Regions from separate parts of the Micromonospora sp. NPDC049114 genome, predicted to be linked through region 4. Evidence: riboswitches for the same ligand, from Rfam matches in the RefSeq annotation. Region 4 holds a riboswitch; each other region holds the start of a gene.
What was found. Region 4 has a riboswitch for cyclic di-AMP ahead of AB0B39_RS22370 (transglycosylase family protein). Riboswitches for the same ligand answer to the same signal wherever they lie in the genome.
Positions count from the first base shown of each region.

Region 1: another riboswitch for cyclic di-AMP. It lies ahead of AB0B39_RS13355 (C39 family peptidase); the one in region 4 lies ahead of AB0B39_RS22370 (transglycosylase family protein).
Region 2: another riboswitch for cyclic di-AMP. It lies ahead of AB0B39_RS20885 (hypothetical protein); the one in region 4 lies ahead of AB0B39_RS22370 (transglycosylase family protein).
Region 3: another riboswitch for cyclic di-AMP. It lies ahead of AB0B39_RS04340 (hypothetical protein); the one in region 4 lies ahead of AB0B39_RS22370 (transglycosylase family protein).

Region 1 is NZ_JBEZEA010000003.1:98,293-100,483, forward strand. It holds gene AB0B39_RS13355 (C39 family peptidase) at 1-830, opposite strand, end outside; cyclic di-AMP (ydaO/yuaA leader) riboswitch at 1,064-1,205, opposite strand; gene AB0B39_RS13360 (hypothetical protein) at 1,489-2,191, opposite strand, start outside.
Region 2 is NZ_JBEZEA010000007.1:105,619-107,809, forward strand. It holds gene AB0B39_RS20880 (hypothetical protein) at 1-217, opposite strand, end outside; gene AB0B39_RS20885 (hypothetical protein) at 339-1,358, opposite strand; cyclic di-AMP (ydaO/yuaA leader) riboswitch at 1,412-1,543, opposite strand; gene AB0B39_RS20890 (cation diffusion facilitator family transporter) at 1,685-2,191, opposite strand, start outside.
Region 3 is NZ_JBEZEA010000001.1:907,237-909,427, forward strand. It holds gene AB0B39_RS04335 (YibE/F family protein) at 1-518, shown strand, start outside; cyclic di-AMP (ydaO/yuaA leader) riboswitch at 685-815, shown strand; gene AB0B39_RS04340 (hypothetical protein) at 820-1,839, shown strand; gene AB0B39_RS04345 (carbonic anhydrase) at 1,934-2,191, opposite strand, start outside.
Region 4 is NZ_JBEZEA010000008.1:88,154-90,344, reverse strand. It holds gene AB0B39_RS22375 (hypothetical protein) at 72-431, shown strand; gene AB0B39_RS22370 (transglycosylase family protein) at 525-1,217, opposite strand; cyclic di-AMP (ydaO/yuaA leader) riboswitch at 1,217-1,361, opposite strand; gene AB0B39_RS22365 (peptidoglycan-binding domain-containing protein) at 1,821-2,191, shown strand, end outside.

The DNA.
Region 1 (2,191 bases), on a different contig from region 4:
CCGCGGGTGGCCATCCAGTTGGCAAGGTCGATCGTGGTGATCCAGTAGGACGGGTCGGCCGGGTTCGCCGAGTCGGCGATCCGCACGGTCCGGCCGTTGTCCTTGTACCCCACGACAGCGACGTAGTGACCGCCGCCGTAGGAGTGCCAGCCGCCGTCGGTGTCGGTGGCGTCGCCGACGACGTTGGCCACCACGCCCCGGCCGTCGGTGATGGCCTTGACCACATCGGCCTGGAGCCGGTCCATCTGGGCCGGGCTGGGCGTGCCGGCGAACATCCGGGTCCGGTACGGGGAGCCCTTCACCTCGGCGTTGAGCGCTCGGGTGGTGTCCTCGGCCGAGTTGGTGCCCATCTCGGTGGTGCCCAGCTCGGCACCGAGTTCCTCCTGGGTGCGGTCGATGCCGGTGGCGCTGAGCGCGTTGCGGGTGGCCGCGGGGCCGCAGTTGTAGTACGTGTTCTGCGCCTCGTAGTCGTAGTCGAGCACCTTGGTCGCGGGCGGCTTCGGCGGCTGCGGCTTGCGGGTCAGGTCCGGGTTGGCGCTGGCCTTGGCGGCGGGCGACGCGGCGCTGGTGGCTGGGGCGGCGGTCGTCGGCGCGGCGCTGGGGGACGCGTCGCGCGCGTCGCCGAGGGGAACGGCGGTGTCACTGCGCATCTCGGCGACAGTGGTCGCGGTGCGGTGGTTGGCCGGCGCGTCGTCGGCGCCGGTGAGCAGGGCGCCGGTGGTCGTGGCGATCACGAGGGCCGCGGCGGAGGTGGCGACGATCTGGTACCGGCGCTCGGTCGCCAGGCGACGGAGCTGACGCTGCATGGTGTGCTTCACGGGGTCCTCCACGGATCGGGGGAGAGCGGCACACCCACGGGCCGGACCGGTATCCGGGCAGGCGCCAGCGCGCGGACAGTGGTCCGCGGATGGTGAACCGCTCAGGGAAACGCCCGGCGGGACCGGGCGGGAAAGGCGATGACCCGGGGGTCAGCTCACCGTCACTGGACGGATGAGCGGGGGCACCGCTGCGCCGTGGAGGCGTGGGAACAACCGAGGGGTGGAAAGGTGCTGCACGGGTTTGGAACTCCTTCCGACACCGCCTACCGGGTTAGCTGACGGATTCGGGCGGGAAGATCGCCCTACCGCGGGCCGTGGCTCGCGGATTCACCCCAGACTTACTGATGGGTCCCCGGTTCGTTAATCACGATTGAGCGGGTCGGCGCGGCGTCGCCTGTTGCGATCGGTTACCGCACCGGACGGGACGACACTACTGGCCTGTTCGCAGCCTGCCAAGCCAGGTTCGCCTGCGTAAACCCGATTCGGTGCAGCAATTTCTGCGCGTATTGCCGATGATGTGACTCGATGGGACAACCGGTTACGGAGACGCCTATGGGCGACAACCGGACAGGCCGCCGATAACGCGCCACAATCACGGGAAATATCGAGCACAACGCGTCGGACGCCCGAATTCCGAACGACGTGACCGGGCTCACGTAACGGATCAGGCTCAACTCGCGCTAGCCGGGCGCCACCGTGCCACGGGGGCGGGACGGGACGCCCCGCTCGCCCCGGGTCGGGCGAGGGCCGGGCTGGGCCGCAGCCGCGCCGTTGCCGCGTACGCCTCCTCGGCAAGGGTGCGCGCCGACTCGGCGGCCAGTTCCGCGTCCCGCCAGGCGGCCCGCTCCGCGGTGGCGGCGGCCCGGTAGTCGGCCAGTCTCGCGTCCCGGATCGCCCGGCTGAGCAGCACCTCCTGCTCGGCCGGGTGCCGCCGGGAATCCCAGCCGCGCCGGTGGGCGAACACGTCACTGAGCTGCGCCATGGTCAGATCGCCCCGCCAGTACGCCGCCATCGCCGCACGGTGCAGGTAGCGCTCCCGGGAGGCGTACTCGGCGGGTGTCCGCGGGGTGTGCGGAGTGGGCAGCACGTCAGAGCCGACGAAGCGGCGGGCGGCGGTGTCCGCCTCGTCGTACCTCAGCCAGGCCCGCTCCACGTGTTCCTGAGCGGTGAGCCAGGCATCGCGTCGCCGCCGGGCCGTCCTGGCGGCGCCGGTCGCGGCGACGGCCACCTCCTCGGCGTACCGGCGCAGGTCGTCGGCTTCGGCCGCGGCCACCTCGCGGGCGGTCGGCGCGGCCGGGACCGGGTCGTCCGCGGGGCGGTCCCCCAGGCGGGCGACCAGCACGGCGAGTACGCCCAGTGCCAGCAGGAACAGG
Region 2 (2,191 bases), on a different contig from region 4:
CGCTGGCGACGCCGACGAGCCAGACGAGCACGCTCAGCGGCGCGAACAGCACCGTGCCGACGAGCCCGGCGACCGGGTAGACCACTGCCGGGTCGGCGCCGCGCTGTGCCGCGATGCCGAGGGTGAGCAGCACCAGGTCGGCTCCGAGCCAACCGAGCGAGGTGATGAGGTGCAGGGTGAGCAGCGCCTTGCGGGTGGCGGGCGGTATTCGCGGCATACCCGAATGCTGCCGGCCCGGCCCGGCCGGGTCGTCCGACCGCCGGCGACGTCCGGGGTACGTCCGCTGACGTACCCGGGGCCGGCGCACCCGCTCGACGGTGCGCCGGCCACCGACAGGGTCAGTACACCGACAGGTGTACGTGGTTGGTGTGGTCGCTGGAGGGGTCGCCGTTCCCCCCGCTGTACGACTTCCACCCGCTGCTGGGCAGCCAGATCTGCCTGTACCAGATCACGTAGAGCACGGCGAGCCGGTCGGAGTTGCGGATGAAGTAGGCGGCCAGATTGCTGCCGTACGTCTTGTCGCCGCCGGTGGCGTCCCCGCCGAAGCCGCCCTTCTGCGCGGCGAAGTCACAGGCCCGACCCTTCGGGTGTTCGCCCGAGCCGCCCGAGCGGTGACAGGAGACGTACCGGGTGAAGCCGGCGGCCTTCGCCTGGTTGAGGGCGTGCAGGGTGCGGGGGGTGATGCAGCCGCTGGCCGGGGTGGGGTCGTTGATGCTGCACGACTCGGACGGCCAGGAGCCGTCGGAGTTGCGCGGCGCGGGCTGGGCGTTGGCGGTGGAGGTGCCCCGGTTGGAGCTGGTGTCGGCGGCGGTGGTGCGCGGCTTGCTGGTGGCCACCGTCAGGGCCCGTTCGGCCTGCTCCTTGCGCTTGGCCATCACCTCGACCTGCTTGCGCTGCTCGCGGATCTCGCCGTCCAGGGCGGTGCGGGTGCGGTTGGCCTCGTCCCGGGTGGCGTGCAGGTCGCGCAGTACCCGGTCCTCGTTGGCGGCCACCACGTCCAGCGCGGCCGCCCGGTCCATGAAGCCCTCGGGGGTGTTGGTGTTGAGCAGCGCCGAGACGGTGCTGAGCCGGCCGGTGCGGTAGGCCACGCCGGCGATCTCGCCGACCTTGCCGTTGCGCACGGTCATCTCGGCCTCGGTGGTCTTCAGCTTTGCCGCGAGTTGCTGCTGTCGCTGGACGGAGGTGTCCAGGGCGCGCTTCGCGTCCAGGTAGCCCTTGCTGGCGGCCTCCAGTTGGGCCCGCAGCGCGGGGGTGCCGCCCTCCTCGTCGCCGTCGGGTGCCGCGGCGGCCCGCAGGCCGCCGGGGGGAGCGGCGGTGGCGGCGCCCACCGGGAGGGCGACGCCGAGGGTGACCATCATGACGATCAGTGCCGCGAGTCGGGCGGCGGGTGGTCGTGCTGGTGCCACTACGCATGTCCTTCCGTCAGCCGCCGACCGGGTTAGCTGACGGGTTCGGGACGGAAGATCCCTACCGCTGACGCGGATGCACCCCAGGAACATGGTTCCCCGGTTCGCCCTCTCGGGTGATTAGGCGGCGGCCGCCACCGGCGCCGGGAGGGCGCCGCCGGGTGGTGGCCGGGGACGAGCCTACCGGTGCAGGTGGGGCGTGTGCAGTCGATGTGACGGAAGGTGTCCGCGCCACCACCCAAAATGACTGCTGAACGGTCATTTCGTCAGTTAAGGGATCACCACTCGATCGAACCGCAGGCGTCCGGGGCGGCGCCGGGCTCGATCTGGAGCGTGGCGTGCTCGATGCGGAAGTCCTCCCGCAGGGCGCTGCGCGCCGCGGTGAGCACCGCGCCGACCTCCCCGCCGGGCGCCATGATCAGGTGTGCGGAGGCCACCTCCATGCCCGAGGTGAGCGTCCAGACGTGCAGGTCGTGCACCTCGACGACGCCGGGCACCGCGGCCAGTCGGTCGTGCACGGCGGTGACCTGGAGGTGTTCCGGGGCGGCCTGCACCAGGATGCGGACGGCGGCGCGACCCAGCCGCCAGGTGCGCGGCAGGATGAACACGCCGATGGCGACCGCTACCAACGGGTCGGCCCACCACCACTCGGTGACCGCGATGAGCAGCGCCGCGCCGATCACGCCGAGCGAGCCGAGCAGATCGCCGAGCACCTCCAGGTAGGCGCCCTGGAGGTTGATGCTCTCCCGGGCGCCGGCGCGCAGCAGCGCGAACGCGACCACGTT
Region 3 (2,191 bases), on a different contig from region 4:
ACGACGTGACAGTCACCCAGGCCGCCACCGTCACCGAACTGGCGAACGCCAACCCCGGTCTGAGCCGGCTACAGCTCTACCGGGCGGCCACCCGGGTCGGCCGGGCGCACATCGCCTCCACGGTCAACACCATCGTCCTGGCGTACGCGGGCGCCTCACTACCGCTGCTGCTCCTGCTCACCGCCGACACCCGCCCCCTCGGGCAGATCCTGACCAGCGAATTCCTCGCCCAGGAGATCGTCCGCAGCGCGGTCGCCACACTCGGCCTGATCGCCGCCGTACCCCTCACCACCGGGCTGGCCGCCGTGGTGACCGCGGCCGGGGCGACGCCGACGCAGGACACGGACGCCGACGTCCTGACACCGCGCCCCCGTCGGGACCGGACGGAGACACTGGCCGCTCTCAGCTCCCCGCCAGGGGGTCGGCCCGACGGACCCGACCCGGAGCGGAACGCACCCCCATCCACCGCCACCACCGGGTGGCCAGAGCCGAACAGGAGCACTGATACGGCATGGTGACACTCCTCAGCGTGACCGGATCGGGCACTCGCCCTGAGAACCGCGTCACTGGTCACTCAACGCCATGGCGAAATGACACTTTTAGTCGGCATCAGGACGTAGCTCAGGCGGTGGATTCTCGGGTAACCTCGCTGCCGGCCACCGACGAAGGCGCGCAGCGGCGCCTGCGGTGCCACCGCCCAATCGCCAACCGGCGAGCCGGGGACCCAGGTACGTGGGGTGAATCCGCGACAGCGGTAGGGGCCACTTCCGCCCCGAACCCGTCAGCTAACCCGGTCGGCGGTCGACGGAAGGGAACATTGTGACGGCACCCCTACGCCGCTGGTTGACACCCGTGGTGGCCGTGCTCGCTGCGCTGACCGTGTTCGCCGGCCCCCTCCCGGCCCACGCCGCCCCGACGACCCCCACACCGTCCGGGCACGAAGAGGAAGACGAACCCAAGCTCCTCACCGACGTCATCGAGCAGACCAACCGGGACTACGTGGCGGCCAAGTCCAAACTGGACAAGTCCAAGAAGCGGCAGCTTGAGCTGGCGGTGGAGGTCCAGCGGGCCAAGGCCGACCTGGACGCGCTGGCCCCGCAGGTCGCGCAGATCGCCGCCCAGTCGTACCGGACCGGACGGGTCGGCGCGATCGCGATGCTGCTGGAGAGCGACGCCCCGGACTCGTTCGTCCGCCGAGCCGCGGCGCTCGACGAGATGAACATGGTCAACGAGAAGAAGCTCGCCGAGGTCAACGCGGTCAAGTCCCGCGCCGAGCAGGCCAAGCTGGCCCTCGACGCGGAGATCCGCGAGCAGCAGAAGCAGACCGCCCTGATGGCGAAGGACAAGCGCGACGCGGACAAGGCGCTCGCGCTGGTCGGCGGTCAGGGTTTCACCGGCGGTCTGGTCGACGCCGTCTCGCCGGTCGCCCGGATCGGCCCGGGTCGCACCGCCGACGGTGACTGGAAGCCGCAGTCGTGCAGCGAGGACGACCCCACCACCTCCGGTTGCGTCACCCCGCGCACCCTGCACGCGTACAAGGAGGTCAAGCGGGCCGGCTTCAACCGGTTCGTCGGCTGCCACCGCAACGGTGGCCCGTACGAGCACCCGAAGGGCCGCGCCTGTGACTGGTCGTTGCAGAAGAGCGGCTTCAGCCCGTGGCACAACAACGACACCCGCATGTACGGCAACAACGTCGCCGCGTTCCTCATCCGCAACGCCGACCGCCTCGGCATCTACTACGTGATCTGGAACCGGCAGATCTGGTTCCCGGCGACCGGCTGGAAGTCGTACAGCGGGCCGTCGAACCACACCGACCACGTCCACATGTCGATGCTCTGATCCACCCGACGAAGTCCGAGGGCCGTCCCGCATCAGGCGGGACGGCCCTCGTCGGGTCAGGCGCGGCGAAAGCCGCCGGGCGGCAGTTGTCGGGTCAGGCGGCGGCGGAGGCTGCCGGGTCGTCCGAGGTCGCCGCATCGGCCGGTACGGGGGTCACCGGGCGCACCACGCCGGCGGCGAGCCGGTACGACATGCCCACCACCGCACACCGCCCCTGCGCCACCTCGCCGGCCAGCACGGGCGACTGCCCGAGCAGCGTCTCGACGGTCTGCGCGATGTGGATGTCGACGATGCCGTCGATGTCGTCCACGCCCTCGGCGGCGGCACGTCGCAGGCTGGGCACCACCGCGTC
Region 4 (2,191 bases):
AGCAGGTCGACGGTTTAGCCGGCGGCTCACGGGTGACCCTTGGGGGGAACAGCCTGACGAGGGGGGCCACCATGTCCGACGACACCAGCAACCGACCGAGCCGGCACGCCGAACGCCCGCACGACGTGACCGACCCCCTGCTCTGGCAGTTGGCGGTCGACGTGCTGAGTGCCCACGAGCCCGACGACGAGGGCCACTGCCGCAACCTCCAGTGCGCCGGCCAGTCCTGGCCGTGCTCGGCCCGCGCGGGTGCCGAGCAGTCGCTCCGGCTGGCCCGCAGGACTCCCGGCGCGGTCGAGATGACCATCGGCGGTGACGACGCCGGCACGGGCTGGCCCGGCGAGGCCGCGGCACCCGCCGGCCGGTGGGACCGCAGCGCCAACGCGGTGGCGTTGCGCCGGGAGTCGAGGGCCTCCGCCCCCGCGGCGTAGCCGCGACGACACCCGTTGCTCAGAGGCGATCAGCGCCCGACGAACGACCGAACGCTCGGCCGGTGACCCGGCCGAGCGTTCGTGTGTCGTACGTCAGAGGGCGAGCCGCTGACCCGGGAAGATCAGGCCGGCGTCGGCGCCGATCAGCTGCCGGTTGCGCTCGTACAGGGCCTCCCAGCCGCCCGCCTGGTGGTGGCTGTCGGCGATCTCCGACAGGGTGTCCCCCGGCTTGACGACGTACGTGTCGCCGCCGGCCGCGGGGGCGGTGCGCTCGTGGTTGCGGGTCGCCGGCTGGTCGCCGCGCGACGACCGCTCCTTCGGCGCGGTGGACCGGTCCTTCGGCGCGGTGGACCGGTCCTTCGGCGCGGTGGACCGGTCCTTCCCGGCGGTGGACTTCGAGGACTTCGCGGCGGAGCCCGACGAGCCACCCTTGCGGCCACAGGTCGGCCACGCGCCGATGCCCTGCCCGTCGAGCACCTTCTCGGCGATGGCGATCTGCTCGCCGCGGCTGGCCAGGTCGGCGCGGGCGGCGTACTTCTTGCCGCCGTAGCCGGCCCAGGTGCCCTGGGAGAACTGCAGGCCGCCGTAGTAGCCGTTACCGGTGTTGATCTTCCAGTTGCCGCCGGACTCGCACTGGGCGATCGCGTCCCAGTTGACACCGGCCTGGGCCGGGGCCGCGGGCCCGAAGAGGGCGACGGCGCCGGTGACCGCGCCGACGGCCAGGGTGCCGACGGCGACGCGGCGGGTGGTGACCCGTCGATGACGGGGCGTGTAGACAGACGTCATGTGTGGTTCCTCCACGCCGGCGAGGTGAGCTGTCGGGTTCGGGCCGAGGAGCCCGGCCGCGCGGTGGCGGCTTCACCCCGAGGTGACATGCACCGAGGAACGTGGGTCCCCCGCTCCTGCCCGGGGTTCCGGTATCCGACGACCGGGGGCAGGATTTGGCGTTGCCGGTCGTGGTGTCCACGGTGGTGGACTCGACCGACGGTAGGCACGGTCGGTGACCCTCGCCCAACGCTTGTGAACTTGTTCACCGGTGCACGCGGGGCGCCTCTGCCAGCGGTTGCGGACGACGCGCGGCTGTGCACCGACCATGATGGACCGATTCCGATCAGGCCCGGATGTCACCGTCCGTACGCAGCCCGGAGGTGATGCGACGGAGCAGTTCGACGTGTCCGGGCGAAGCGGAGGACCGGGTGTCGTGACCGAGAGCGGAGTAGACCGCCCCGGCTGGGACCGAGGGCGCGGCCCACACCGGTGGGCGGGTGGCGCCGCCCTCCTCGTGCGCGCTCCTTGCGAATTGACGTTCGGGCAGGAAACCGTAGATCGGCGGCCGCGATGCTCGAAGGCACACCGGGTCGATCCCGGTCACCTTCCCAGGAGGAGAGCATGTCGATCCACCGGAGCCGCATCGGCCGCCGCAGCGCCGCCGCCACCCTCGTGACCGTCCTGGCCAGCGCCGGCCTGACCCTGCTCGCACCGACCGCCGCACAGGCGTCCAGCCCCTGCACCAGCCTGACCTTCTACCGGGTCGGCGGCTATCCGGGCGGCGCGGACATGCACGTGCCGACCATCGGTTGGCAGACCGGGAACAAGCAGTGCTATCTCACCTACGGCCACTCGAACTCGGCCGTGCTGGTGCTTCAGGAGGCGCTGAACAACTGCTACTCGCAGTCGCTCTCCCTCGACGGCAACTACGGCTCGAAGACCCGCGAGGCCGTCCGGTACGCCCAGCACCGCATCAACCAGGACATCGTGTA